One region of the Lactobacillus sp. JM1 genome, then DNA from elsewhere that is predicted to be linked to it. Evidence: predicted binding sites of a transcription regulator. Region 1 holds the regulator's gene; each other region holds the start of a gene.
What was found. Region 1 encodes Rex, which represses fermentation and respiration genes when NADH is low (regulators of the CRP and FNR family bind a similar motif). Its sites were predicted from a motif close to TTGTGAANTANTTCACAA; they were not measured.
Positions count from the first base shown of each region.

Region 1 (7,973 bases):
TGCAAATGTCCAGCTGTTATTAGAAAGGACTAAATTTGTTGAAAAATCACGAATACCAGTATCCATTCCTCGACCGTTAAGGGTTAGCATCACAGTAAACTCAAAATTTATCGTAGTTATGTTTGTTGATAAATTGCTTGCTTTTGTTACTTGAGGATAGCCAAATCCACCTAACTTTTGCGTAATAGTTTCCCTACCACCAGCAGATTGTGGTTTATTTAAGGTTACTGTACGCGTTGTTGTAACATCACTAAGAGATTGAAATTCATTCACATGGTTCATAAAACGTGCACCAAGTGGACTCTCCTCAGCTTCTTGTTCAACATTCTCACTAGCAGCCTTGCTCTCAGTAAGTCCAGCAACATTAAAATTTCTCTGAAGCTTATTCACTGAAACAGTATTAGTGTCCAACTTATTTGCATTAACATCTTTATCTGTTTGAACACTAGACTTAGTAGCTGCTTTTTCATCAGTAGTTGCATCGTTTTTAATAACATTAACATCCCTATTTGATGCAACCTTTTTACTATCTGATGTGTTTTCAGCCACATTTTGCTTAGCATTTTCATTAGTAGCAGAAACTGCTGTCTTATTATTTTCTTGCTTTTGTTCAGTAGTCTTTACTTCTGCTGTCTTAGCATCAGCTTCATTCTTCTTCTCTACTTGTTCGGTAGCATCTCCATTAATACTATCAGCGCGTACAGCTTGGGCGTTTACCCCCCCCCAAGTAAATTGTGGCACCAATTAAAACAGATGCTGCCCCAACGGAAAGTTTTCTAATACTATAATGGTTGTGTTTATCTCCAAACATATTATTACTCATACAAATTACCTCCAATAGACCTAAATGGTTATTTCCTTAATTAAATAACGTTTTCAATCGACAACTATATAATAACACTTATTTTTATAAATTCTATACTAATATTGAATTCGATTTCACTTTTTTATATTTATTGCCGTACAACCTAAAGAAATATCCCTTAATCCTACAAAGCCCATAAAAAAAAAATCGAGCAACCATCAGCGATTGCTCGATTCTTTTACATTATGCCTATCAGTAAACTAATAGTGTCATAATGATAATTCTTTCTTATTTTTTGTTAGGAATTAAATTACATTCCCATTCCCATACCTGGGTTTGGAGCTGCAGGGGCTTGGTTCTTGTCATCTTCTGGAGCATCAGCAACGACAGCTTCAGTAGTTAACAACAAGGCAGCAATTGAAGCAGCATTTTGAAGGGCTGAACGAGTTACCTTAGTTGGGTCGATGATACCAGCCTTAACCATGTTTTCCCACTTGTCAGTTGCAGCATTGTAACCAATTTCTGGGTCTTCATGTTCTAAGTGATCTAAGATAACAGCACCGTCTTTACCAGCATTTTCAGCAATTTGACGTACAGGAGCACCTAAAGCTTTCATAACGATGTTTACACCAGTTTGTGCGTCTTGGCTATCGCCCTTAACATTACCTTGAATGGACTTCATAACATCAACTAATGCAGTACCACCACCAGCAACGTAACCTTCTTCAACAGCGGCACGGGTTGCGTTCAAGGCATCTTCGATTCTGTACTTTCTTTCCTTTAATTCAGTTTCAGTAGCAGCACCAACCTTGATAACAGCAACACCACCAGCAAGCTTAGCAAGACGTTCTTGTAACTTCTCACGGTCAAAGTCTGAAGTAGTGTCAGCAATTTGCTTCTTAATTTGGTCAACACGCTCACTAATAGCATCCTTTGAGCCAGCACCTTCAACAATAGTAGTTGAATCCTTAGTTACAGTGACCTTGCCAGCCTTACCTAATTGATCAATCTTAGTGTCCTTTAATTCAAGACCTAAGTCTGAAGAAATTACAGTACCACCAGTTAAAATAGCGATATCTTCAAGCATTGCCTTACGACGATCGCCAAAGCCAGGAGCCTTAACAGCAACAACATTAAAAGTACCACGGATCTTGTTCAAAACAAGAGTTGGAAGAGCTTCACCATCAACATCATCAGCAATGATTAATAAGCTCTTACCTTGTTGAACGATTTCTTGCAATAATGGCAAGATGTCTTGAATGTTAGAAATCTTCTTGTCAGTAATTAAAATGTAAGGGTTGTCTAAGTCTGCTTCCATCTTATCGTTATCAGTTACCATGTATTGTGATAAGTAACCACGATCGAATTGCATACCTTCAACTACTGAAAGTTCAGTATCAATACCCTTTGATTCTTCAATTGTGATAACACCATCGTGACCAACTTTTTCCATTGCGTCAGCAATTAAGTTACCAACTTCAGTTGAAGCTGATGAAACAGAAGCAACTTGAGCAATTTCATCCTTGGTGCTTACCTTGTGACTGATCTTGTGTAATTCGTCAACAGCTGCCTTAGTAGCAGTTTCAATACCGCGACGAATACCAACTGGGTTAGCACCAGCAGTAACGTTCTTCATACCTTCACGAACAATTGCTTGAGTTAAAACAGTAGCAGTAGTAGTACCGTCACCAGCAATATCGTTAGTCTTTTGTGCAGCTTCAGAAACAAGCTTTGCACCCATGTTTTCAAAGTGATCTTCTAAGTCAATACTCTTAGCGATAGTAACACCATCGTTAGTAATGTCAGGAGCACCATAGCTCTTTTCCAAAACAACATTTCTACCCTTAGGTCCTAAAGTTGTCTTAACAGTGTCTGCTAATTTATCAACACCCTTTAATAATGAGCGTCTTGCATTTTCAGAAAATTTAATGTCTTTAGCCATATTTATATGCCACCTTTTATTTCTAATTTAATTACTTAACGACAGCTAATAAGTCGCTTTCACGAAGTACTAAGTACTTTTCGCCTTCGTATTTCAAGTTAGTGCCAGAGTATTTATCAAAGAATACTGTTTCACCTTTTGCAACTGACATAGGAATTAAGTCGCCGTTTGCGTTGCGCTTACCATTTCCTACGGCAATAATTTCACCCATTTGAGGCTTTTCTTTAGCGTTAGAAGCCAGGACAATGCCTCCAACTTTTTCTTCTTCTTCGTCTTTTACTTTAACGATCACGCGATCACCAATTGGTTGTAACACGTTAGTCCCTCCTGTACATATTTAATCTATTATTACATCACTTAGCACTCATATCTCATAAGTGCTAACTTACATTTACGATAGTACCTTGTTTATAAAAGAAAAGCAAGTATTTAGACACAAAAATTAGCACTTTTCTTGCTTGAGTGCTAAAAAGTGCCAATTTACTTGAATCTTTGTTTGAATTTTAATATGGATTGTCTTGTTCTTGTTTTAATAAAACTAAAACTTGCAAAAGATTTAACCGAGTTAGCAAAAGCTGCAAAACGACTGATAAAGGCTATCCACGATTTGTGGAAGAAAAAATAAGCAAACAAAAAAGCCGCTTGATGACTTTTGGCAGAGTTGAAAGCGACTTTTTAGTTTGCTAATAGTAATTTTGCCACTGCACTTTTAGCGGCTTGTGCTTCGGAGAGCTATTACCAGTAGCTCTCCTTTTTTATACTACAAGTATTTTACAGCAAATTAATTTTTACTTCAAATTAGAGCTGATTGACTTTTCTAGTTCTAAACTCTCTTAATAGTAACATCCCCCATATTAGCACGACCTTGAAGTACTAATGTTGGACCTTCTGCTGGTTGATCACCATCAATAGTGAAATCACCAAATTTATGTTCAAGTTGATCATCAACTCGCCAAGAAGTTGGAATGTAAATATTTATATCTCCCATCGACATATTGATGTTAGCAAGTACTTCATCCCCGGCAGGCTTAGCTGAATCAAGATATACATTAACATCTCCCATTGAAACATTCACAGTCACCGTTTCTAAGTGTTGCGAATGAACATAACGTGAAGTAGAAGACAACTTTTCGCTAATCACAATATTGTCATCATTATCTGAACTAGACGTATCAGAAAATACATGCTCAGCCTTAAATTTATGTGGTGCCTTCAAGTCTGACCAATTAGCATTAACTTTTTCACCATTGATAATCACAGTCGGCTTCCAGCTTTTTTTGAAGATTAATCTCAAACCTCCCCAAATTAAGAATGCTGCTAAAAGTACTGTCCAAGGAACAATACGTTCAATATGAAGTGGTTTAGCATAAATAATTAATAGGAAAGCAATTGAAAAGATGCTGCCGCCTAAACTTTTATTAATTAAAGAAGTAATTAAGGTTGCTCCAAAGACTACTGTCCAAAAAATTGCCCAAAAGCCTAATTCTAATGGCATCAAGTGGAGCTGATCTAAAACTAAAAACGCAGCTGCCGCAAGCAAACCTAATCCCCAAAGAATTCTTCCAAAACTGGCCTTTCTCATGATAATGCCCTTCTCTCTTTTAATCTTTCATTTAAATCTCGGTAATATCTTCTTGAAACATAGACTGTCTTATAGGAATCATGAAACTTAATCTGACAATTAGAAATCGATTTAGTAACAGCGTAAATCTGATCTAAATTTAAAATAGTCGATTTCGATACTCGCATGAACTGCCCACTTAATAAGTTTTCTAGTTCATATAATTTATACTTAACAAAATATGCATTCCTCGTCGTATGCGCCATTACCTGCTTAGCGTCTGTTTCAAAAAAGAGAATATTGTTAATACTTAAATAATAAGAAGTATTGTCCATCATCCCCTCAATTTGATCAGGATGTTCTGAATCAGTTTGAAGTTGATGATATATTCTTTCTACTTCAGGCGTTAAGCTTTTAGCATGAATTGTTATTTCTGTCTCTTGCTGATCTGGATCAAGTTCAAGCTTAACTTTCACAATTCTCACTTCCTTGTTTCGTTCTTGATATTTATATTAAACATGAATATAAGATTAAAATCTAGTGAAATTGACTAAGTGGTCATTTTAAAGTTCTAAGTGGTCAAAAAAAGAAGCATGACCCTAAATACGAGGGGAAAATTTAGGCTATACTTCTTTAGTTTAATAAATCAATATTCACGATAAGCTGGAGCCTGATAATCCTCCATAAACTGCAAAATCTTATCAAAATCAGTTCCAAAATAGACCGTATCTAAGTAAATATTTTCTAAAAAATCATCCTGATTCATGCGCTTTAATAGCTTATCTAAATAATCATAAAAGCCAGCATAGTTATAAAAAGCAACGGGCTTAGCATTATCGCCAATTGCAGTCCAAGAAATAGCTTGACTTATTTCTTCTAAAGTACCAATACTGCCAGGAAGAGCTACCATCCCATCAGCCAAGTTCATCATCGTATCTTTGCGCTTATCCATACTTGGGACCACGCGAAAATCTTGCACCTTATCGTAAGCTGCACCACGATCTTTTAATTCTTCAGTAATAATGCCATGAACAATACCGCCATTTTCTAAAACGCCGTCAGCAACTGCTCGCATTAAACCATACTTACCGCCGCCATAGACTAGCTCGATCTGGTGGTCTGCCATTTTTTTACCAAATTCATAAGCAGCTTTAGCATATTCAGGGCGGTTACCTGAGCGTGCACCACAATAAACTGCCATTTTTTTAATCATTTTATCTACCTTATTTCTAAATTTAAAAATTCTATGCCTATTTATCTTAAAATTATTTTCTCTCTGATTACAAATAAAAATGTATAAAAAATGCACAAGCCTAGTTAAGCTTGTGCAAAAGCTATATTAATAGTAAATTATTTTTTGTTCTTATCTTTATCTGAATCCAAGAAGTAGATTAAAGTTTGAAGTTCAGTTGCCAAGTCAACATTTTGTACACGAACACTAGAAGGTGCAGATAAACGAAGTGGCGTAAAGTTCATGATCCCTTTAATCCCGGCATCAAACATTTCATTGGCAGTCTTTTGGGCTGCTGTTTGCGGTACACAAAGGATTGCAATCGTAATTTGTTGCTCACGAAGCTGCTTCTTCATTTCACTCATATCATAAACAGGCACACCTGACATAATTGTTCCAGTAATTTCAGGATTAATGTCAAAAGCAGCGCTAATTCTGATATTATTAGTACGCTTGAAGTTATAATTCAAAAGCGCATGTCCCATATTACCAACACCAACTAAGGCAACGTTAGTTAAAGTATCTTGGTTCAAAATCTTTTTAAAGAAATTAAGCAAGTTCTTAACATCATAGCCATAGCCACGCTTACCTAAGGCACCAAAGTAAGAAAAATCACGACGAATTGAAGCACTGTCAACTTGAACTGCTTCCGCAAGTTCAGTTGAGGACACTTTTTCTTTTCCTTCATCATTTAAAAAGATTAAATAGCGATAATATAGCGGCAAGCGTCTGGCAGTAGCCTTAGGAATCTTAATTTCATCCATTAAGAGGCCTCTTTCTTTTATAAATACGAATGTGAAATATTTACTAATCAAACTAATAATAGGCATTCTTTAAGGATAAATCAAGAAACAATTTTCACAAAGGCCATATTTTCATAAAATTTAAAAGATTCACTATGTTAAAATAAGCACTAGGAGAAAATAATTATGATTATTGCACAAGCTCAAGACCTCGAACAACGTTTTGGAGGCAATACTATCTTCAGTAACATTTCTTTCTCGGTTCCTGACAATGCCAGAATCGGTCTTGTTGGACCTAATGGAGCCGGAAAAACTACCTTATTAAAGATCATGACTGGTCAACAAGAACCAACTAGTGGTCAATTTACTATTAATAAGGGATTAAAAGTCGGCTACATCGCCCAGGAAAATGGCCTCGATGAAGACAAAACAATCTGGGATGAAATGCTTACTGTCTTTAATGACTTAATCGAAAAAAATAAAAAAATCACTAAAATGCAAGAGCAAATTGCCGACCATCCCGAAGATGAAGACTTGCTCAAGCGGTATGATCAATTAGCTTACGACTTCGAACAAGAAGGCGGCTTTACCTACCAGGCTGAAATTAAGAGTATTCTTAACGGTTTTAATTTTAAAGAAAATACTTGGAATAAGGTAATTGGCACCCTTTCTGGCGGTGAAAAGACACGACTTGCCTTTGTTAAATTGCTTTTACAAAAGCCACCAGTACTGCTGCTTGACGAACCTACTAACTACCTTGACTTAGATACTTTAGATTGGTTAGAAGCGTTCCTAAAGAATTATCAAGGCGCAATTATTACTGTTTCTCACGACCAGTACTTCTTAGATCACTTAGCTAATCAAATTTTTGAACTGAACTTTGGAAAGCTGACTACTTTCAAGGGTAATTACAGTCAATACGTTAAAGAACGTGAATTGATGGATAGCCAGCAAGAAGCCGCTTATGAAAAACAGCAAGAAAAGATTAAAAAGGAAGAAGAGTTCATTCAAAAGAACCTAGTTCGTGCTTCTACTACTAAACGCGCCCAAAGCCGGCGTAAAGTTTTGGACAAGATGGAGCGTATCAAGCCACCTAAGCACAAGCAAAAAGTTCGTATTAACTTCACTAGCGAACGTCCTTCTGGAAAAGAAGTACTGATCGCTAAGGATCTGACGATCGGCTATCCTGATAAGGTAATGGTTTCCGATATCGACTTCCAAGTCAATAAGAATGACCGCGTTGCTATTATCGGCCCTAACGGAATTGGTAAGTCTACCTTGCTCAAAACCATTATGAAAAAGCTTGAACCAAAAGGTGGTTCAATTAAATATGGTGCAAGTTTAGATATTGGTTACTATGATCAAGAACTCCAAAGTTTAGATCCTTCAAAAACTGTTCTTGATACAATTTGGGATCGTCACAAGACAATGCCTGAAAAAGACGTCCGATCTATTTTGGCTTCCTTCTTGTTCACTGCCGAAGATATTGATAAGACAGTTGGTCAATTATCTGGTGGTCAAAAAGCGCGACTGACTCTAACTGTTTTGTCTCTTGAAAAAGATAACTTCTTACTAATGGACGAACCTACCAACCACTTAGATATTGAAGCTAAAGAAGTTCTTGAAGAAGCACTAGATAATTACGATGGAACATTGCTCTTCGTTTCTCACGACCGTTACTTCATTAATGA
Region 1 is NZ_CP044412.1:417,471-425,443, reverse strand. Features, by position in the region: gene F3I00_RS10765 (Rib/alpha-like domain-containing protein) at 1-741, opposite strand, end outside; gene F3I00_RS10760 (YSIRK-type signal peptide-containing protein) at 692-811, opposite strand; gene groL (chaperonin GroEL) at 1,116-2,747, opposite strand; gene groES (co-chaperone GroES) at 2,779-3,063, opposite strand; gene F3I00_RS02130 (hypothetical protein) at 3,571-4,329, opposite strand; gene F3I00_RS02125 (LytTR family DNA-binding domain-containing protein) at 4,326-4,784, opposite strand; gene F3I00_RS02120 (TIGR00730 family Rossman fold protein) at 4,955-5,521, opposite strand; gene F3I00_RS02115 (redox-sensing transcriptional repressor Rex) at 5,659-6,303, opposite strand; partial or broken gene F3I00_RS02110 (ABC-F family ATP-binding cassette domain-containing protein) at 6,469-7,973, shown strand, end outside.

Region 2 (7,973 bases), 790 kb from region 1:
AGTACGAGAGGACCGGGATGGACATACCGCTGGTGTACCAGTTGTCTTGCCAAAGGCATCGCTGGGTAGCTATGTATGGAAGGGATAAGCGCTGAAAGCATCTAAGTGCGAAGCCCCCCTCAAGATGAGATTTCCGATGCGCAAGCAGTAAGACACCTTAAAGACGATGAGGTAGATAGGCTAGGAGTGGAAGCATAGCGATATGTGGAGCGGACTAGTACTAATCAGTCGAGCACTTGACCAAAGCTCAAAGGTTTAGAGCGGAAGATTATATTCAGTTTTGAGTGTAAAAGCTCAGAAAGAGTACGGTGGCGATGGCAAGAAGGATACACCTGTTCCCATGCCGAACACAGAAGTTAAGCTTCTTAACGCCGAGAGTAGTTGGTGGGAAACTGCCTGCGAGGGTAGGCAGTCGCCGTGCTCTTTTTTAATATTCCGGCTTAGCTCAGTTGGTAGAGCACCTGACTGTTAATCAGGTTGTCGTCAGTTCGAGTCTGACAGCCGGAGTAAGTAAATGAAGAAATAAAAGAGGGAGAATGGAGAAATAACTTCATTCTCCTTTTTTGTTTGCTTAGGTTTAATTAGTATATAAAACAGTCTCTAGAGTTAACTAGAGACTGTAAAGAATGGCTGTTTTGCAAATCTTGTTGATGGCCAATTTTTTATTAGATTAAGGAATTAAGCAACTAAAGAATAGTTGTTTGATTCCTTTTCTTTTATGATATTTTCTTCTAGTCTGATTCTGATTAATAGATGGCTAAAACTGCTATAGCTATATACAGTACGTTCAATTTGCTTAATCTTACGATTGACACCTTCAAGACAGCCATTAGAATAGCTGGAAGAGATGCCATTTAGTACACCAGTATAATTATGTTTAAAAGTTAATAATGTCTGATGCATTTGTTTCCCGATAGCTTGTTTTGAATGAAGTAAGTGAATAATCTTTTTTCATCTTTGTTTTGAATAGCAGCCATAAAGGCTTGCATAACCCAATATGTGTTTTCAAGCTCTTTACTGCAGTCCAAGCCGTCTAAAACAACATGCTCTTGAGTCAAATAGTCTTTAAAATGCCAGTCATAGTAAGGCGTCTTTTTATTGAGCTTGTCATATTTCATGAGATAGAGCTTCCAGGTAGATTTTAAGAGATTGTATTCACGGCTTTGTTTCTTAAATTGTTTCATAGTCTGAACACGCAAGCTGTTAAAAGATCTGGTGAGCATCTGAACCATGTGGAAACGATCAATGACAATCTGGGCATTGGGAAATAGCTCTCTAGCCACGATTGGATAATAGCAGTTGAGATCCATGGTTACTGTCTTAACCATAGCCTGAGCTTTAGGAGTAAATTTGTAGAAGTAACGCAAGATTTCAGGCTTAAAACGCGTTCTAAGAATTTGGACTACTTGGTGAGAATCACCATCTAAGCAAATAAAGTAAAGTTTCTTGCCAACGCCTTTAAATTCATCAAAAGCTAAGTGTTCAGGAAGACGTTCAAAATGATCGTAGAACTTAGAAGAACAAGATTCCAAGACTCTTTGAACCGTATTAACTGATAAGTTATGTTCTCGAGCAATACTAGTCATAGAGCGATTTTCTGTAAGAGCAGCTAAGACCTTACGTTTAGAAGCGTTAGAAATGTGGCAATATTTATTAACAAGGCTAGACTGAGCCATAGATCTTTTAGGGCAGTCATTGCATAAAACACGCTGTTTATTAAGTCTGATAATAGCTGGATGGCTAGCATCAGCAGTAATAAAGCGCACGTTAGAAGTATAGTGTCCATTATGTTTAAGATTAGTTGAATGGCAAAAAGGACAAGAAGGCTGAATAAGCTCGGCTTGATAAACGCTATGATATTTGCCGTTAATATATTTTTTAAAATAATCAGAAAAAACAATATTAGGGTCTTCAATATTGAGATGAAATTTAATACAATCATTGTTAGAGGACATAAGCAATCACCTTTATTCTTTAGAGTGGAATCAGAAGATTTAATGCAATGAGGCTTATGGCCTCTTTCTTTATGCAATAAAAAATCCTGTCGATAGAATATCATAGATATCCATCAACAGGATTTATTATAGAGCCTAAAGAATTAATTCATTTTTTTCTGTATAAAGTGAGTTATACATACAAGTACTGCGAAAATTATGCCTGCACTAATCATTGGAATACGATAATTTGGAAAAATTAAAAGAATGATAATCATAGCAAGAAAGAAAGTTAATACTGCCACATCAGATAGAGGATATAAGGGCATTTTGAATGTTGGTAATTCATTTTCTGGTGTCTTCTTTCGATAAGTCATATGGGTAATGATCATGATTGACCAAATTACTAAAAACATGCTGGTCGCTGTAGCAGAAATGAAAGTAAAGGCATCTTTTAAAAAGAAATTCAAAAGTGGTGCTAAAGCGATTAAAATTGTTGAAAATATTAATGCATTTTTAGGTAATTGTCGCCGATCTAGTTTTCCTAAATGCTTACTTAATTTAGTTTTACCCTTGTAATTTATTGAAAATAATAACCGCCCTGCACTATAGATAAAACTATTGGTTGATGAAATAGCTGCACTTATTACAACAAAGTTAATTATTGAGCCAGCATTTTTGATACCAGTAGCACCTAATGCTTGAACAAAAGGTGAACTAGACGTGGACACCTTATCCCAAGGGATAGCTAATAAGATACTTAAAATTGCTAAGACGTAGAATAAAATGATTCTAATTGGTAATTGATCAACTGCTCGAGTAATTGTTTTTTTAGGCTCTTTGGCTTCTGCAGCTGTTAATCCAATTAACTCAACTCCGATAAAACTGAAGATAACCATTTGGAAACCTAATAAAAAACCTTTGGGACCTTTAGCGAAAATTCCGCCATCAATAACCATATTCTGCCAGCTTACGTGTCCGTATTTTGTTGCAGAGTTTGTGATTAATAAATAAAAAATTAGAATAACAAACGCAATAATTGTTACGATTTTAATAATTGCAAAGCTAAATTCTAAGTTACCGAATACTCGAGCTGAAATTAGGTTAATAGATAGTAAAAACAATAAAGTAATCAATCCTGGAATCCAGCTTTGCAAATTTGGCCACCAATATTGAAAGTAAATACCTAAAGCGGTAATTTCTGCCATAGCTAACGTCAGCCAACTAAACCAATATAAATATCCAGTTGTTGTACCAATACTTTTTCCTAGGTATTCTGTAATAAAATCGATATAGGTATTTTTCTTAATATCAGAAAGTATCAATTCTCCTAGTGCTCTCATTAAAAGAAAAAGGAAGAAACCAACTAGGCAATAAATAAAAATTACTGCTGGCCCGGCTAGTTCAATACTGTTTCCGACTCCTAGAAAAAGCCCAGTTCCAATTGTTCCCCCTAATGCAATTAGTTGGATATGGGTATTTGTTAAACTACGCTTCATAGTTTTAATCTCAGATGTTTCTGAGTTGTTTTTTGACATTAAGATGTAAAACTCCTTTCATAGTTTATTAAAATTTTAACATAAAAATCTATGACAATAGTTAAAACGTATAGGTTTTAATATTTTTTATAAGATTGTAAATCAAAGTTATATTGTGAAATATTTTTCAATATTATCAAAAATGTAAACGATATCATTACTTAAAACAGCTATTTCTTACTTTTTATCATATTGTGAATTTGTAAAAGAGTGCACAAAGTCATTTACAAATGTCTAAGATAGGCGCTATACTGTCATTGTTCATGAAAATATGCCTAGATTTCCGAGTAGGAGGCCCAATTTAGATGGTGCAAGATAAAAAGGCTACAAAAGAAGAAGAAACAATTGATGTAAATAAAATGATTGATGGTTATGTTGAAAAAGCTCACGTTGCTTTAGATGAGATGGCCGATTTCGATCAAGAACAAGTTGACAAAATATGTGAGGCTATTGCAAGTGCTGGAGAGCAAAATAGTTACCTTCTTGCAAAAATGGCAGTTGAGGAAACTGGTCGTGGTGTAGTAGAAGACAAAACGATCAAGAACATGTTCGCTAGTGAAAATATTTGGAACAGTCTTCGCCACGAGAAAACTGTAGGTGTTATTGAAGAAGATAAGGAAAAGCAATTAGTCAAAATTGCTGAACCTAAGGGTGTAATTGCTGGAGTAACTCCAGTTACTAACCCAACTTCAACTGTAATTTTTAAGGCAATGCTTGCTTTGAAGACTAGAAATGCTATTATTTTTGGCTTCCACCCACAAGCACAGAAGAGTTGTGTAAAAACTGGTGAAATTATTCGTGAGGCTGCAATTAAGGCGGGTGCACCTAAAGACGCCATTCAATGGATTGAATATCCAAGTCTTGAAGCCACTAGTGCTTTAATGAATCATCCAAATGTTCAAACTATCTTGGCTACTGGTGGTCCCGGAATGGTTAAGGCAGCTTATTCATCTGGTAAGCCCGCTATTGGTGTTGGTCCTGGTAATGGTCCATCTTATATTGAAAAGACTGCTAATATTCCAGAATCTGTTTATGACATTGTCTTGTCTAAGACTTTTGATAATGGAATGATTTGTTCATCTGAAAACTCTGTAGTAGTTGATGAAGAAATTTACAACAAAGTAAAAGATGAATTTAGGTCTTGGAACTGCTATTTCTTGAAACCAGATGAAATTAAAAAATTTGAAGAAAAGTTTATCGATCCTAGAAGAGGAACAGTTGCTGGTCCAGTTGCAGGACGTTCAGCTTATCAAATTGCTAAGTTATGTGGCGTAGATGTTCCAGAAGATACCAAAGTAATCATTGCTGAATATAAGGGTGTAGGTAAAAAGTATCCTTTATCTGCTGAAAAACTTTCTCCAGTATTTACTATGTACAAGGCTAAAGATCATGAAGATGCCTATAAGATTTGTACTGATCTTCTAAACTATGGTGGGCGTGGACATACTGCTGGCGTTCACTCACAAGATGAAAAGGTTATTGATGACTTTTCAATGAAAATGGATGCATGTCGTATCTTAGTAAACTCTCCTGCTTCAGTTGGTGGGGTTGGTGATTTATACAACAATATGCTTCCTTCTCTTACTTTGGGAACTGGTTCATACGGAGCAAATACTTTCTCACATAATATTGGTGCTAGAGACTTGCTTAATATTAAGACGGTTGCAAAGCGTCGCGATAATATGCAGTGGATTAAAGTACCAAAGAAGACGTATTTTGAACATAATGCTGCAAATTACTTAAAACATATGCCAGATGTTGAAAGATTTTTCATTGTGACTGATGAAGGCGTAGCAAGTAAGTACATTAATGAAATTACTGATATCATTAGTCAACGTCGTGGAAAGAAGAGCTATGAAGTCTTTCAAGCAGTAACTAAAGATCCAGATACCACTATAATTGCTGATGGTGTTCACAGAATGAATATCTTTAAACCAGATGTAGTTATTGCTGTTGGTGGTGGTTCTGTAATGGATGCTGCTAAAGCAATGCGTTTATTCTATGAAAATCCAGATATGAGTTTTGAAGATGCCTATTCAAAGTTTTTAGACATTAGAAAAAGAACGGTAAGGTTTCCAAAATATAACGCCATTCAATTAGTATGTATCCCAACAACTTCAGGCACTGGCTCAGAAGTATCACCATTTTCCATCATTAAAGATACTGTAACTGGCATTAAACATACTCTTTGTGATTATTCTTTAAATCCTGATGTTGCCATTGTTGATGATCAATTTGTAGAAACAATGCCTAAAGAATTGATTGCACGTTCTGGCTTTGAAGCATTAGCTCACGCAGTAGAAAGTTACGTTTCTACAATGGCTACCGATTTTACTCGTGGCTGGTCAATGGAAGCTATTAAGTTGATTTTTGAAAACTTAGAAAAATCATATAACGGCGATCAAAATGCAAGAAGTAGAATGCATAATGCGGCTACTCTAGCTGGAATGGCATATGCTAATGCTTTCTTAGGAGTAGGACATGCAATTGCTCATACTGAATCATCTGAATTTGGTATTCCAAGTGGCTTGAGTGATGCAATTGCTATGCCATATGTAATTAGATTTAATTCTAAGAAACCAAGAAAACTTGCTATGCGTCCTCACTATTCAACTTTCAGAGCTGATAAGGATTATGCTGCAATTGCTCGTAGCTTAGGCTTAAAAGGTAATACGGATCAAGAATTAGTGGATGCTTTAATTAAGAAAGTTGTTGAATTAGGGCACGGTGTAGGAATGAAACTTAGTCTTAAGGCTAACGGAGTTGATGAGGCTGATTTCAATAACAAAGTTGACGCTATGGCTGTTGAAGCTTATGGAGATCAAAATGTCGTAACTAATCCTTCCGCTTTATTAATTAGTGAAATTAAAGACTTAATGAAAGAAACTTATAAGGGAAAGGGTATTGAAGCCTAGTTTATCTCTATTCCAATATCTCATTTAAATATCAATATGAATTCGCATATAAAAAGGAGAAGCAATTTTGCTTCTCCTTTTTTGATGTGTATGTAAATTAATTACTAGATTACCTTTTATAAATTAATCAGTTCAATTTTCCAGCTTTTTTCAAGATAGTGGTGTTCAGTTCTAAAAGCATCAATATCTCCGCCGTTAAAGTCGTTTAATTTAGAAAGCTTATTATTTAATTCATTAAAATCTTTCTTTAAGTCGTTGATAACAGGTTCTTCTTCTTGTTCGTAGACGTAGTGATTTTCTGTTGAATCTTTAGGACCTTCGCCTTTGAATTGTTCGATCTTATCTTCGTCTTTATCGACTTTTCTTGCGTGCTTAAGAATTGATTTAATATCTTTAATTGTTTCGTGTTGAGCGGTGCGATGTTTCTTATCATCAATACTATCTTCAATCTTTGTTAAATGACTTTCTGCATCTGAAATTTTCTTAGCAATTCTGTCTAATGCTTTTAAGTTCTCTTTTTGCATAATCAGTCATTACATATACCCCCTCAAATCAATTTGTTAACTTAATCATCTTTAATATAAAAGCTAACTGTCATTACTTCAAAAATAATATGTTATTTTATAAAATAAACGTATAGGTTTAAAATAACTAATATCAACATAAATACAGACGTAATTAATTTATTCTATACTTTGATGGCATATTTCTACATAGAAAGAAAGTAATTTTCAATCCATCTGGCTCTCTTTATAATATAAAACATAAGAAAGAGGCGTGAACTAATGTTTAGAGAAGATGTAAAAAATATTCATGAAAAAGTTTTAAAAGAAAATGATCCAGAAGCATGGGAGCGAATTAGTCATTTTACTTTCGAAGAAGTTCAAGATGATGTAGATTTACCAAATAAGACAAAATTAATTTCTAATTTAGCTTATTTATTAGGGATGCAGGGCTTAGAAGAATATCGCTTGATGTTACCTGTAGCTTTAGATAATGGTGTAAGTCCAGTTGAAGTAAAAGAAATTGTTTATCAAGCAGTTGATTATTTAGGATTAGGACGCGTAATGCCATTTTTTAAAGTAACTAATACTATTTTACTTGATCGTGGAGAAAAGTTACCTTTGCCAAAACAAGCTACAACAACTATGGAAAACAGACTTGAAAAAGGCGAGAAAACTCAAATGAGATTGTTTGGTCCTCAAATGAAGGATTTTGCTAAAAAAGGGACTATTAATAAATGGTTGGTGGATAATTGTTTTGGTGATTATTATACGAGAAAAGGTCTTAGTGACAAAGAGCGCGAAATGATTACATTTTGTTACTTAGCTGCCCAAGGCGGTTGTGAACCACAATTATTAGCTCATGCTAAGGCGAATGTGGGATTAGGAAATGATCAACAATTTTTAACCAAAATAGTTTTAGCTAATGTCCCATTTATTGGCTATCCACGTAGCCTGAATGCAATTAATGTCATTAATCAAGTAAAATAATCATTTTCAAGGCACTGAAATTGAATAATTTCGGTGCCTTTTTTACTGCAAGTTTATGGATCAACCAAGTAAAATATAGTAGAATATACGTTC
Region 2 is NZ_CP044412.1:1,620,111-1,628,083, reverse strand. Features, by position in the region: rRNA gene F3I00_RS08330 (23S ribosomal RNA) at 1-244, shown strand, start outside; rRNA gene rrf (5S ribosomal RNA) at 305-421, shown strand; tRNA gene F3I00_RS08320 (tRNA-Asn) at 435-507, shown strand; partial or broken gene F3I00_RS08315 (ISL3 family transposase) at 679-1,955, opposite strand; gene F3I00_RS08310 (amino acid permease) at 2,099-3,472, opposite strand; gene adhE (bifunctional acetaldehyde-CoA/alcohol dehydrogenase) at 3,778-6,387, shown strand; partial or broken gene F3I00_RS08300 (hypothetical protein) at 6,504-6,921, opposite strand; gene F3I00_RS08295 (carboxymuconolactone decarboxylase family protein) at 7,173-7,880, shown strand.
Region 2: adhE (bifunctional acetaldehyde-CoA/alcohol dehydrogenase) is a predicted target of Rex. The motif match lies at 3,586-3,603, and genes of this name have one in related genera.

Region 3 (7,973 bases), 110 kb from region 1:
GCTTATAAATTCTTTGTTCAAGTTCTTCACATGAACGCTTTATACAACACTTTACCTTGGACTGTTCCAGCTCCAATTGGTATTATCGTATCTTCTGGTTTTGCTGGTTTATCATTTGTTTATGTAATTTTAACTTTAGTTGTTGATACTTTAATTTGGATTCCATTCTTTAAGTTCTACGACAACGATTTGTACAAACAAGAACAAGCTAAGCTTGCTGCAGAACAAGCTTCTGGCGTAGCTACTGCTACTGATGATTCAACTGCTAGCCTTGCAGCTACTGACAAAGAAGCTAAAGAAGGTATTACCAAAGATACTAACGTAATGGTTATCTGTGCCGGTGGTGGTACTTCAGGTATCTTAGCTAAGGCCTTAAACAAGATGGCTAAAGAACGTAATTTGCCACTTCACGCAGCAGCTCGTGCTTATGGTCAACACATGGATATTATTCATGATATGGACTTAATTATTTTGGCTCCACAGATGGATAGTATGAAGGATAACTTGAAAGAAATTGCTGATCATGACGGTTCTAAATTAGTCACTACTACTGGACGTCAGTACATTGAATTAACTCAGAAACCTGATTTAGCATTTAAGTTTGTTGTTGATAGCCTTGAAGGCAAGAATGAAGATAAGTAATTGAGGTAAAAATTAATGAAAGAATTTAAATTTCCAAAAGGATTTTACTTTGGCGGTGCAACTGCTGCTTACCAATGTGAAGGCGCAACAAAAGAAGATGGTAAAGGTGAAGTAATCTGGGATAAGTACTTGCGTGAACAAGGAACAATTAATCCAGATCCAGCTTGTGATTTTTACCACCGTTATCCAGAAGACTTAGAATTATGTAAAAAGTTTCACATTAACGCAATTAGAGTTTCAATTGACTGGGCAAGAATTTTCCCTGAAGGTGAAGGAAGAATTGAGCCAAGAGGTGTTGAATACTACCACAAGTTATTTAAGAAATGTCATGAAGAAGGCGTAGAACCTTTCGTAACGCTTCATCACTTTGATACACCACAAGCCTTGCAAGACAAGGGTGGCTGGCTATCACAAGAAATGTTAGATGCTTTTGTTGAATATGCTAAGTTCTGCTTTAAGGAGTATGCTGGCGAAGTTAGATACTGGATTACCATTAACGAACCTACATCAATGGCTGGTCAACAATATGTTGGTGGAACATTCCCTCCTGCATACAAGGATCAATTTGATAAGTGTTTTAAAGCTGAATATAACCAGAATCTAGTTCATGCCCGGATTGTTAATGCTTATAAAGAAGCAGGCTATACTGGCCAAATTGGTATTGTTCATGCTCTTCAAACTGTTTATCCAGCAACAGACAGCGAAGGTGACAAGCATGCTGCTGAATTAAAAGATGTTTTAGAAAATAAGTTTTATCTTGATGGAACGTTAGCTGGTAAGTATTCTAAGCATACGCTTGCTTTAGTAAAAGAGATTATTGATGCTAATGGTCAACAAATGATTGACATCAAGCCAGAAGATGAAAAAGTACTTCTTAAAGCTGCAAAGCAATTAGACTTTGTGGGAGTTAACTATTACTTCTCGAAGTTTATGAAAGAATATCATGGTGACACCGAAATCATTCATAACGGTACTGGTGAAAAGGGAACTGATGTCAACCGTATGAAAGGCGTTGGTGAAGAAATTCACCCGAAGGACTTGCCAGCAACTGATTGGGATTGGATCATTTATCCACAAGGGATGTATGATCAATTGAAGCGTGTTTACGATGATTATCCTTTAGTTCATTCAATCTATATTACCGAAAACGGAATGGGTTATAAAGATAAGTTTGAAGGCGAAGATAAGATCATCGATGATACACCAAGAATTGATTATCTAAAGCAACATATGGAAGAAGTAGCTAAGGCAATTGAAGCTGGTATTCCAGTCAATGGTTACTTTGTATGGTCACTGCAAGATATGTTCTCTTGGACGAATGGTTATTCAAAGCGTTATGGCTTATTCTATGTCGATTTTAAGACGCAGAAGCGTTATGCCAAAAAGAGTGCATATTGGTATAAGAAATTAGCTGAAACTCGAGAAATTCCTTCTATTGATTAAAAAAATCATTTGTAAAAGCTAAGTACTAAATGAAAGTACTTATTTTTTTTGATGGAAAAGTTTAGAAGTATATATTAAGTTCAAGTAAACGTGCAGGTAAAAACCAGCCAAGCATTCAATGCTTAGCTGGTTTTGTTTAATTTAGATGGAACTTCCGAAGAATGTCAATTCCTTGTTTTTGATATTTATTGGGAATAAAACTTTTTCTCATTGCAATTTGCATGTATGCCCAGAGTTTTTGTCCTGAACGAAGACGAATTATGTGGAGATCCTTTTCCTCTTTAACGGAATTCTCCATTGCTAGAGCAATACCAACGTTTCTTTTAACTAAATCGATCATTAGCTTCATTGTTCGAGCCGTGTATAAAATGTTTGGAGTAAAATCGCCGAGCTTTGCCTCTTCTTCCAAACATTCTCTGGTTAAGTAACCTTTTTGTCTGGCCACAAACTTGCGGTTTCTTAATTCCTGGGCATCAATGACTTTTTTATTTTTCCAAGGATCATCTTTACCGGTAATGATAACTAACTCTGTTCTATCTAAATTACGGATAAAATAGGCAGGATCGTTGATTGGCACCATCCAAGAATAGATAGCAACGTCTACATCGCCATTATTTAAATCTTTAAATGCAGTCGCACTTCTTTCTAAGCGAGCATCTAACAGGTTAACAATGTCTTCTTTATAAAATTTTTCTATAATTTCAGGAATATAAATACTACCAGCAATCCCAGAAAAGGCTACTCTAATTTTTTTAATATTGGCGTGTTTAACGTCGTAATCGATACTTGCCATTTCTTTTAAAAGATATTTGGCTTTCTGATAAAGTAATTCACCTGCGGGTGAGAGTGTAATTCTACTTTTGCGATTCTTTTGAAAAATCAAGGGATCATCAAATCTATTTTGAAGTCGCTTAATCGCCATCGAAATTGTCGGTTGTGTAACGTTGAATGAATTAGCAGTCACGGTATAGTTCTGCGTTTCAACTAATTTGCAAAAATATAATAGATCCTTATCGTTCATATTATTATCTCTTTTATAAATATTTTTTATAAACTAATCTTTTTTAATTATAAGTTACATTTTTCACAATTGCAAGGAAGCTATGATATATGCGGTTTTATAGAGTTGAGTAGTTCAATTTTATTCACAATTACCCACTAGAAAAAGTTTATAAAGAGATATAAATTGCTATGTGTAAAGGATGAAACAAGTTTGTGAGGAGAAGAGCATATGGTGTATAAGACGAAAGTATCTTGGGATGCCACATATGATGTAATTGTAATTGGTTTTGGTGGCGCCGGAGCAGGTGCAGCGCGTTTTGCTGCTGATAATAATGCAAAAGTTCTTTTGATTGATGCTGCTCCTGAAGGAAGCGAAGGTGGTAATACTAGATATGCTGGCGGTGCTTTTGCTTGGGGATCAAATTTCGATCAACTGAAAGAATACTATAAGCAGACCTATTATCCATTTAAGTATGATGAAGAAGCTTTAGATACCTTTATCAAAAATGTAATGCAAATGAAGGAGTATTCAAAAAAGTATTTTGGAATTGAAGCTCAACCAACGGGTAGAAGACCAAATGGAGAATATCCAGAATATAAAGATGCAGCTTCTATGCAGTCTCAAAGTATGACTAAAGGGATGTACAATGGCGGATTTTGGAAATTGCTTCGTAAGCAAGTTTTTGATCGATTAGACAAAATTGATATTTGGTTTGAATCGCCAGCAGAGCACTTAATTCAAGATCCAGAAACTAATACAGTAATGGGTGCTGTTATTAAGCGAAATAATAGAGAAGTAAATGTTGCTGCTAAAAGAGGAGTTGTCTTAAGTCTAGGCGGTTTTGAAAATAATCAAAGTATGATTCAAGACTTTTTGGGTCAAGGTTCGCTTGCGCCAATTGGTACTTTGTATAACCGTGGTAAGGGAATTGATCTTGCTGTTGAAGCAGGTGCGCGATTATGGCATATGTCTAACTACGATTCACATGGCTTATCACTTAGACAAAATGAACCACGAGAAAAATTTGCTTACATGATTAATTGGAAGAGCTTATTTAATGGGTCAATTTTTGTGGCAGGGGATGATGGAACTCGTTACTTTAGAGAAGATGAAGAAGATCGTCATGGCTACAAGTACAATCATGGAAATTGGGTTATGATTCCTAATCAAAATCATCCACATATCATTATGGATCAAGCTCAATATGAGCAGCTTTCTAACGATCAGTCAGCTAAGGCAGATCAAATTAAAGAATTGATTTCATATGCAATTAAAGCTGATTCAATTGAAAAATTATCTAAAAAAATTGATGCGCCATATTTAAAGCAGGCAGTTGAAGACTTTAATTTCTTAACTGATGTGAAAAAACGAGATATGTTTTTGAACAGAAAAATTGAAACTATGAGATCTTTAAAAGAAGGCCCATACTATGCAATTCCTGTTCGTCATAATATTTTGCATACACATGGTGGTGCACAGAGAAATTCTAAATGTGAAGTAATTGGACTTGATGGAAAGGCAATTCCTAATTTATATGAAGCCGGAGAATTAGGAGACATTTTTGCCACTAAGTATTTAGGGGCCAATTCAATTGCTGATTTATTAATTTCAGGAAAGATTGCTGGAACTAATGCAGCAAAAATAAAGAATAACGTAGATCTTCCAGATGCTGTTACTAGCGCAAGTCAAGTTCATGAAGATTTAAAGAGTGATGCACATCAAGTTAAGATGCATTTTGAAGCTGGTAAAAATCAAGGAATTGGGTCAAGCGATCAAGGGATTAATGATCTTCCAATTGTTGTTCGTGTAACTTTAGATGAAAATCAAAACTTAAAGAATATCGAAACGCTTCAAGAAAAAGAATCTGGCGATTTGGGTGGTCAGGCAATACCAAAATTGACCCAAGAAATGCTCGACCATAATTCTGCTGACGTGGACTCAGTTTCTGGTGCAAGTACAACTAGTAGAGCATTTAAAGATGCTGTTAAACAAGCAATAGAGAATGCTCGTAAAAGCAAATAGCTTTGGTTAGGGGAGAAGATATACAAATGTTAGCAAAAGTAAATTGGAAGGGATTTATACTTCCAGTAATTATTGGATGTGTATTGTGGATCATTACACCTTTTAGACCGGCTGCAATAACACCAATTGCATGGCATTTATTTGCCTTATTTATTGCCACAATCGTGGCATGTATTACTAAACCATTACCGATGGTTGGTTCTACTTTGGTTGCTGTTACAATTGGTACGCTACTTCATATTTTTAATATTAAAGAAGTATCTGCATCTTTTGGGAATACGACTGTTTGGTTAATTGCAATGTGCTTGTTCATGTCTGCTGGATTTATTAGATCAGGATTGGGTAAACGTGTTGCTTATCTATTTATTAGGTCTTTTGGTAAAAGAACAATTGGCTTAGCTTATTCACTTTCAACGGTTGAAACCTTAATGGCGATTGCCATTCCAAGCAATATTGCACGTGTTAATGGTATTATGTATCCAATTATTGACGCCTTATCTAGACAAATGGGGTCAGATCCAAAAGAAGGTACACAAAGAAAGTTAGGATCGTATTTGATTTTTAACGAGTACGAGGTAAATATTGTAACTTCAACTATGTTTTTAACTGGACTAGCTGGAAATATGGTTGCTTTAGGTATTGCAAAAACGCAAGGAATTACTGTCTCATGGATGCAATGGTTTTTAGCAGCAATTGTTCCAGGTCTAATTTCTCTAATTTTAGTACCATTTATTTTATATAAAATTTATCCACCAGAAGTTAAAGAAACACCTAATGCTAATGCATGGGCAAGTAAAAAGCTTGAAGAAATGGGAAAAATGACGCCTGCTGAAAAGATTATGGCTTGCGTATTTGTTTTGGCATTACTTTTATGGTTATTAGGATCAAGTATTGGAATTGATGCAACTTTAGTTGGTTTTATCGCAGTTTCAATTTTGTTAATTTCAGGTGTCATTACTGTTAAAGATATGATGGATCAAAAGGGTGCTTGGAGCTTGATTGTATGGCTATCAATTGTAATGCTTATGTCACAGAAATTAATGAAATTAGGATTTTTCCCTTGGTTCTCAAAGGAATTAGGTCTAATGCTTCATGGCGTTAACTGGGTTTGGGTCTTAGTAATTCTATTCTTGGTTTACTTCTATATTCACTATATGTTCCCATCTATTACTACGCAAAGTTCAGCCGTTTTAGCAGGTTTTCTATCAATTGCACTTGGAGCTGGTGTTCCAAAGCTAATGGCGGGATTAATGCTAGGCTTTGCAGGGTCGATCTTTTGTTCAACGACTCCTTATTCAGCTGGACCAGCTGCACTTCTTTCAACTACAGGATATGTAAAATCATCAGATTGGTGGAAATTGTCCGCAATTTTCGGTGTCTCTTTGAATATTGTATGGCTTGGCGGCGGTCTGCTTTGGACTAAAATAATTGGTTTTTGGTAAAAAAATAAAATATCAGCGGTGCATGTTATCGCTGATATTTTATTTTGTAATCTCAAATATTTCACCTAATCAATTGAATCATCTATGCTTAAAGTGAGAGTGTGTTTTTCATAGAAAAGAAATAGCTATGATTCAATTAGAGCAATTAGTTCAGAAAAATTTAGCTAAGGAAAAAGAAGGTAAAGTTGCAAGTTATATTCCTGCCTTAGCAGAAGTTAACCCTAAGCAATTAGGAGTAGCGCTTTATGATTTAGATGATGGCGAAATTGGTGAAGCTGGGCAAAGTGAAGTTCGATTTGCAATCGAGAGTATTTCAAAAGTAATTACCTTGATGCTTGCTATAAAGAAGATGGGGATCCAAGAAGTATTTAAGCATGTTGGATCTCGTCAAACCAGTTTTGCCTTTAATTCAATTCTTAATATGGAGATTGAAAAGGCCAAATATCCACTGAATCCGTTTATTAACGCCGGTGCTATTGCTACAACATCGATGGTAGTAAGTAAGACCGGAGAAGGAGCATTTGAGGAAATCTTATCATTTGCCCGTGATATTTGTAATGATCCTAATCTTTATTTAGATCAAATTATTTATCATTCTGAAAGACGGACTGGTAATCTCGACCGGTCACTTGCATATTATATGGAATCTAAAAATATGATGCTTGGAGATGTGGTAACTAGCCTTAATACGTATTTTAAGCAGTGCTCAATGATGGTTACAGCTCATTCTTTGGCTAATTTAGGTGCCGTTTTGGCAAATGGTGGGGTGAAGCCATGGGATAACAAGCGGATTATTTCTGATGAAGAGGCTAGATGTGTTAAATCGCTGATGATGACAACGGGTCTTTATAATCAATCAGGAACCTATTCGCGTTTAATTGGCGTGCCAACTAGGAGTGGGGTTGGTGGTGGTTTAATGTCAGCTGCTCCTCATAAGTATGGCATTGGTATCTTTAGTCCGGCCCTTGATAAGGATGGTAATAGTGTTGCCGGCCTTGATCTATTAAGAGATATTGTCGAAGGATTAGAATTGGATATTTTTGATTAGTTAAAAATTGGATAGAAAAAAGCTAAGCTACTCGCTATTTTTTGCGGGATGCTTAGCTTTTTTTGCTATAGGATTAATCTCCAATGATTAATTTAACTGGAAGTTTAAAGTTTTCATTTTTTTCAGGTTTATATCCATTAATCTGTTTAAGAAGTAATTCAATTAGTAAACTACTAATTTCTTCTATTGGTTGTTGAATGGTCGATAACTGAGGAAAATAATTTCGTATCAAATTCGTACCATCATAACCTATTAAATCTAAGTCTTGTGGAATTTTAATTCCTACTTCTTGAGCTGCTTCATAAGCAAGGATAGCTGTTAAATCATCAGTACAAAAAAGGCCATCAATAGGTTCATTTTGAAGTATTTTCTT
Region 3 is NZ_CP044412.1:525,475-533,447, forward strand. Features, by position in the region: gene F3I00_RS02610 (lactose/cellobiose PTS transporter subunit IIB) at 1-642, shown strand, start outside; gene lacG (6-phospho-beta-galactosidase) at 658-2,085, shown strand; gene F3I00_RS02620 (LysR family transcriptional regulator) at 2,222-3,106, opposite strand; gene F3I00_RS02625 (FAD-binding protein) at 3,317-5,110, shown strand; gene F3I00_RS02630 (DASS family sodium-coupled anion symporter) at 5,137-6,552, shown strand; gene glsA (glutaminase A) at 6,680-7,600, shown strand; gene F3I00_RS02640 (LacI family DNA-binding transcriptional regulator) at 7,674-7,973, opposite strand, start outside.
Region 3: F3I00_RS02625 (FAD-binding protein) is a predicted target of Rex. The motif match lies at 3,158-3,175, and genes of this name have one in related genera.

Region 4 (7,973 bases), 460 kb from region 1:
AACTGCATATACTAGCCATAAAGACGAAACAAATGGAATAATACCTACACAAATACCAGCACTTAGCAAACCTAAAGGCAAAACATATTTACCTAATTTCTTATAAATGGGGCCAAATAAGAAGCCACCAACAACTGTTGCTAAATTGACTGCACTCCAAACATTACTTGCATCTGTTGGAGTTCCAATATGAGATTGAACGAAATATGTTGGCAATTTAACAGCAAAAACCATCATAGAAACTAGTGTAAAGAATGTTAAAAGAGTCAACAAGATTATTAATCCAATAGGATTCTTCTTTACTTCATTGCCTTGTTTTGCGGCTTCAGCCATTTCTTTTTCTTGTTCGACTTCTTGACGCTGCAATGCTCCAGATTTTTCTGGATCAGGCACAACGAAAATAAACAAAACTAAAGTTGGAATAAACAGTAGGTACACCCAATATGCAGCATGCCAACTAAATACAAGTAACTGTCCAGCAACAAACGTCATTGCTGCTGTACCTATCCCAGCAATGGCACTTCTCCATCCCATTAATTTTGCACGTTGATCGCCATAAAAGAAAACACCTATTAAGCTTATTGCAAGAGGATTAGCCAAGCCAATACCTATTCCTAGGATTGCCCGTGAAATTAGGATAGCAGTGAAGTTATTAATAATTGCTGGAATAATAGAACTTACTGATGCAATTAATAAACCTAAAATTGCCGTTCTCTTTTGCCCTATCCATTTAACAATTACTCCACTTACCAGAACAAAAATCGTTACAAAAATTGAAACTACCGTGGTTACTAATTCGATATTTACTAAAGCTTCATTTGGGAAAGACTTTGCCATTCCTGGAATTGTAGCATTAATTACACTAGCAGCTTGCTCAACAATATTTAATGATAATAACGCTACAATAATTAACCATGAATGAAACTTACTTATGACTTTTGCCATATTAATCAGCTTCTTTCTTTTATGCAACAAATTTTTTCAATAACCAAATCGGCGTACAGCTCCATGCATGACAGAAACTATTTACAATGGGACTACCGTAAGGGGAATAATCTGGATTTTCTGGTTCAAATGCTTCCCAATAAGTATCTGCACCTAAGTTAACCATTTTGCCCCAATATGATTTCATTAAATCAATAGCTTCGTCTTGCATCCCCGCTTCAAATAAGGCCTGATCTACATGATGATACATATATGGTGTTGCTATCCCTTTAATTGGAAATAGTTTCTTAACTGTTTTTGTCATAATCTTATTATTAGTTTCATCATCCATTACATGCGCTAAAACCATCCAGACTTGACTAGCAATATTTATTTCTTTATCTTTCCCAGAAACAAATAACTGTTTATTTGAATCAAATAAATTATTTTTGGCATATTCAGTAAGTTTTGATAATTGTTCTTCCAACTCTGATTTATCCGAATCACCAATCATTTGAGCTAGTTCTATTAACTGCTTTAATGCATAAATTGTAATTGCCTGTGCAGAAGTTGTCTTATCAAATTCTGTTGACCAATCAACAAATGTTACGTAATCTTCATCTGGAATTACTTCACCATTTGGCTTAATAAATCGTTGCATATATTTCCATTGCATTTTTGCAATAGGATATAGATCTTGCAATATTTCTGCGTCATATTCATGTTTCTCTAGATCATATAAAGTTGAGATAAAGAATAAGCTATAATCATACATAAATGTGTCATCTGGAACATAATCTGGATTAGTAAATACATTTGCAGAAATGCGACCGTCTTTTGTTGTCATAGCACCAAACAAGTACAAGCATCGCTTAACTAAATCAGTATTATCAAAAGAAGCATAGTTAGCTAGGGCTTGCAGTCTAAGATCTCCAAGCCATAATCTTCTATCGCGCTTTGGACCATCTTCAAAAACATCTTGCATACAATCATGTAACGTATTAAGACCAACTTGATATATCTTTTTAAGCTCTAGATCCTGAATTTGGGGCTGTTTAAAGTTTTCTGTATCAACTGCACTCTGTGTTAGAACTTGTGGTTTTGAAAAATACGCTTTCCATTTTGGAGAAGTATCTATAACGCTAATTTCTACATATCGGAAACTATAGCGACGTGGTAATTTTAGATCTACTGGTAATTTATCAACATGAATCATTTCTTCTTGAATCCATGACTTACTTAGCCAGCCATGGTAGTCTTCTGACTTATAATTAAATTCATTTGGCATTTCAGCAAACTTTATTTTAAAAGCTAACGGAGCATCCATTGGAGACCCTTGATGTTCAATATGAATTGAAAACTGACCTACACAATGTTGACCAAAATCAATAACTATTTTATCGTCACGTGTCATGCCCATATTTTTAAGATTAGAGATGTCTGCTACTTTCTTAACACCAGTATTTTCTAATTTAGCGGAATCCTTTATTACTTTAACTAATCTTTTTCCATTTACTATTTGTTGATGTAATTTTGGTTTATATTTATCTGCTTTTTCTAAAAAATCACGATTATGATTAAATTCAATATCAGAATGAACTTGAAACTTAAAAGCCATTTTAATTACTCCTATTACTTTTGATCTTGCCGAATATTATATTTCTTTTCTAATTTGATCATTATTAGACCAAAAACAAATGCTACAAGGATCATCCCTGAAAATCCAAACATTGTTTTTTTAATGACACTTTGAACAACCAATGCTGGTGTTACAAACGCAAATACACCACATAAGAATCTTGAAAATCCACCAATAAATCCTTGAATTGCTGATCTAGTCTCAATTGGAAATGCTTCTTGCGTCCAAACTTTATAAATTGCTTCACCAGCAATGTTGCTACCGATACTCATCACACCAATAGCAATTACGATTGGCCATAAAGCATGACTTAGAATTGCTAATGAAAACATAGCTATAAATTGAATTGCCATTCCGATTACAAAATATACATTTCTATATTTACTACCTGCAGCCTTGGCAAATGCCATTGTTGCGAATAATGAAATAAAGTTCAATACTAATCCAGCTCCTGTAGCAAAGCTTTGAGAAGCATGCGCTTGAACTAACATAAATGTTTGAAATTGACCGAAAGTATTTGCTAATAAGTTCCAACAAATGTAGAACATCATAATACAAATAAATATTGGAAGATATTTTGATTTATTCTCACCAAATAATACTTTAGTAACTGATACTTTTTCTCCAGATTTACTACTATTTTCTAATTGACGTTTATTTCCTTTTTCATGGAATTCCTTAAACTTTTTAGAAAATGTACGCCAGACCCAAATAAATAAGGCTAATGCAGTTAAGCATCCAAATACGACTCTAGCTCCAGAATCTCCAGCCATTTTCGAAACAATAAATGCTGCACCATAAGATGCGAATACACCAATTTGCCAAAAGATTTGTGTAGACGCAACTAATTTCGACGATGTTTTATCATCAGGAGCATCATGAGAAATCATAGTCAAACTAATAGGTAAATCTGCTCCTGATGCAAAACCAGCTACTATTGCTCCAACCAATAGAGTGAAATAGTTAGGTGCAAACACGCAAATCAAAGCACCGACAGCGTAAATAAAATCCATCCAATTAAATGATTTTGCTAGTCCAAATATTTTAGTTATTTGTCCTGCTAATAACGATCCAATTGCAATTGCAAAAGTCAATGCACCTGATATAACCCCTACTTGATTATTTGTCATATGTAATCCAACTTGCCAAACAGTAATAGTTGCGGACATTCCAACTATTATTCCAGACCCTAATACTGATCCCAAGCCTGCTGCAATAGCTAATGGTTGATATTTTTTTACTAAGTTATTTTCTACCGAAGCGTCCATAATTTTTCCTCCTCGCTCATTTCACTAATAATTATGGATCATATTGTAATCGCTTTCAGTATTGTGATAGTATTAGATTGGTTGCAAAAGTACAGATTATATAGACAAAAGGTGAGGTAAAAATGATTACTTCTTCAATACAAAAGCAGCTTTTTCAAGTTACTCCTATTGAACAAGAACAAATTAATAACAATGGTAAAAATGTTCAAGATGTTCCAACAAGTCCAGAGAACATTGAAGATTCAATTGCACGAATGCCTTTTTGGCACTTTTTTGATCAAGGCAGAATTGCAGTTACCCAATCTAATCGTTTTTCTTATATTCCGGCTCATAAACATAAATTTATCGAAATGAATTATTGCTATCAAGGCCGTAGTATTCAATACATTGACGATAAATTAATTACTTTAACGCCGGGCAATCTAATTATCATGGATCGTGAAATTCAGCAAAGAATTAACTATGCGCGAAGGCAAGACATCTTAGTTAATATTTTAATTAGAGATGATTACGAAATTAATGATTTAACTAGTAACCTCCATGATAAAAATAATCTCCTCGTATCTTTTTTAATCAACTGTACTAAGCGAAATTTTTCTCATAACAATTACTTAGTTTTAGACTTAAATAAAGACTTAGTTTTCAAAAATATTATTGAAGACATTATTAACAAAGGGCTTAATAACGACGGATCAAATAATCAACTATTAAAATACTTATTACAAAGCTTCATTTGCGCACCAAACGCCTTAATTAAAAGCAAAAAAATAAACTTTTCATCAATTGATGAAAAGTCCCTATATCCTGTAATTAATTATATGAATGACAACTTTAAAGACATTACTCTAAGAGAGTTAGCGGATAAATTTGGATACAATAAAAACTACCTGGGAAATAAAATATCTAAAGAAACTAATCACACATTTAAAGAGCTTCTTCAAATGCGCAAACTAAATATTGCTTGCAATTTACTTCAAAGTACTAATTTAAATATGGATCAAATTTCTGAATATGTTGGGTATGACAATCACTCATCCCTATTCAGATTATTTAAATCTTATCTAAAGATCACCCCCACTGAATATAGAAAGCGAATTAGACTTCCTAAAAGTCTAGATGGCGACTCTTTAATTCCTAATCCCTACTTTAGCGAAAATTAAGAAATTAATTTTTAATATAAAAAAACTTACCAACACTACAAAAGTCAGTAAGCTTACAATAATTATGTTTGTTACTAATGAAGTAATTCATTAAGTTCATGTAAAACTAAATGAAGTTCATGTAAAGCAACACATAATAGGAACAGTGTTACTATCTGCTTTATAATTTAATGCGCAGAATAGTGCTTAGGCGGTCGTTAGGCCGCTTTTTTCATATACTCACATCATTAAACTAATGTCTTGAAGCGCCACTTACTGCATCTGCAGCTTCACCAGTTAATTGATTTTCCTTAGTAACAGGATATGGCTTCATAACACTCTTACTCGTTGAAGAAATCCCCCAATCAGCAGTGTAGTCAAGATGATCAATTTTAGCATGTTTAATATCGTCAATCGTCTTACAACCAGTCAATTGCATATCAATCAACAATTCCTTATTCAATTGCTCAATAACTGACTGAACACCTTGAGCACCACCAAGTGCTAAGCCGTATAAGAATGGACGACCAATACCAACTAAGTCAGCACCTAATGCCAATGCCTTAAAGACGTGTGAACCACGACGAACGCCGCCATCAAGGATAATTGGAACGGGGCGATCACAACTCTTCACAGCCTTCGCGATCTCAGGCAAAACATCAATTGTAGCAGGAGCCCCATCAACTTCACGGCCTCCATGATTAGAAACTACAATTCCATCTGCACCAGCACCAATTGCAAGCATCGCATCTTCAGCACATTCAACGCCCTTAACAATTACAGGCACATCAGCAATGTCCTTAATCTTACGAATATCATCTGGCCCAATATTTTGAGCAGATGAAGCGTACATTTCAGCAACACTTTGTCCCTCTCCTTTTCCACCAGTCCATTCATTAAAGAAAGCAAGTGGAACAGGATATGTAAAGTTAGTCCGTAAATTTGCTTCACGATAGCCACTAACTAGCGCATCTACAGTTAAGAAGAAACCGGTAAAGCCGGCTTTAACTGATTCTTCAATTACCATTTTATTAAAGTCCCAGTTCTTGCTTAGATATAATTGCATAAACCGTGGGGAGTCGCCTACTGCGCTTTGCACATCTTGAACACTCTTATTTGCATAGGTACTCATTCCAAACAAAGCACCGGCAGCTTTTGCACCCTTAGCAGTATCAATTTCGGCTTCGGCATTTGCAATACCATGGCAGGCAATTGGACAGATCATAACTGGTGTCTTTAACTTCATCCCTAAAAATTCAGTATTCAGTTCTGGATCCTGCATCCCAGTTAAAGCACGAGGCACAATTTGAAAATGGTTAAAAGCTTGTGTATTATTCCGCCAAGTCCATTCATTTTCTGCACCACTAGCAATGTAGTAATAAGCAGCTTCTGGTATTACATATTTCGCTTCGTTTTCCAGTTCATCCAAGTTAACCATGTGTAGTTTTTCTTCTCTAGTACTTTGTGGGAACCCTTTATAGTAAGTTGTCATCGATATTTCCTCCAATCATTAAGTAGGTTTCTATACACCTTAATTTTAGGACGATTTCATTAATTTATTAAATAAAAGCTATTATGAAATAATTCACTAAGTCCGATATGCTCACTATCCATGTTCTTTGTAGCGCTTTCTTTAATTAAAATTCGTGTTTACATTTATTTATCAGAATGCTACACTGTAAAAGTTGCTTATTTAAAGCTAAAAAGCGAACATTATGTCTGGAGGACAAAATGAATTTTATCAAAAACTACTTTCATTTAGAAAAGTTGGGAACTAATGTTAGAACTGAATTTATTGCAGGTCTAACAACCTTTATTAGTATGTCTTATATTCTCTTCGTTAACCCAAGTGTTCTTGGTGCTAGCGGCATGAATACTGGCGCTGTATTTACTGCAACTGCTTTAGCTGCGGCTCTTGGTACAGCAATTATGGGTATTGTAGCTAACTATCCGATTGGTGAAGCACCTGCCTTAGGTATTAACGCCTTCTTTGCCTATACCGTATGTATTGGCATGAAGGTATCTTGGGAAACTGCCTTAGCCAGTGTTTTTGTTGCATCAATTATCTTTATTTTAATTACTTTATTTAAATTAAGAGAAAAGATCATTGACTCTATCCCTTCAGACCTTAAATTTGCCATTTCATCAGGTATTGGTCTTTTTATTGCCTTCCTAGGTTTACAAAATGGTGGTTTAATTGTTGCTAACAAATCTACTTTAGTTGGTTTAGGATCACTTCATAACCCGCTTGTTTGGATTACGATTTTTGGTTTAATTGTTACTGTAATCTTAATGATTTTAGGCGTTCCAGGTGCGATTTTCATCGGAATGATTGCTGCCTCAATCTTTGGCATTTGTACTGGTCAAATTGCCGTACCACACAAGTTCATTTCTTTAGCGCCAAGTCTTGCACCTACCTTTGGTCAAGCAGTTTTCCACGTTAAAGACATTAATTCTCTGCAAATGTGGGTTGTTGTTTTAACTTTCTTACTTGTTACATTCTTTGATACTGCTGGTACTTTAATTGGTCTTGCTCAACAAGCTGGCTTTATGAAGAACAACAAAATGCCACGTGTTGGTAAAGCATTAGCCGCAGATTCAACTGCTATGATGTTTGGTTCTATCTTTGGTACTTCACCTGTTGGAGCCTTTGTTGAATCAAGTGCTGGTATTGCAGTTGGTGGACGTTCAGGTTTAACTGCAGTCTTTGTTGCCATCTTCTTCCTGATTTCAATGATCTTTAGTCCATTACTTGGGGTGTTCACTACTCAAGTAACTGCTCCAGCCCTAATTATTGTTGGAGTTTTAATGGCACAAAACACTGCTCACATTCACTGGAATAAGTTAGAAATTGCCGTTCCTGCATTTTTGATTTTACTTGGTATGCCACTTACCTACTCAATTTCTGATGGTTTAGCATTAGGGATGATTACTTACCCAATTTGTATGGTTTCTGCAAAGCGTGGTAAAGAAGTCAGCCCAATGATGTGGGTACTGTTTGTC
Region 4 is NZ_CP044412.1:1,950,759-1,958,731, forward strand. Features, by position in the region: gene F3I00_RS09940 (MFS transporter) at 1-945, opposite strand, end outside; gene F3I00_RS09945 (family 78 glycoside hydrolase catalytic domain) at 965-2,542, opposite strand; gene F3I00_RS09950 (MFS transporter) at 2,557-3,831, opposite strand; gene F3I00_RS09955 (AraC family transcriptional regulator) at 3,954-4,991, shown strand; gene F3I00_RS09960 (alpha-hydroxy-acid oxidizing protein) at 5,224-6,462, opposite strand; gene F3I00_RS09965 (NCS2 family permease) at 6,702-7,973, shown strand, end outside.
Region 4: F3I00_RS09960 (alpha-hydroxy-acid oxidizing protein) is a predicted target of Rex. The motif match lies at 6,544-6,561, and genes of this name have one in related genera.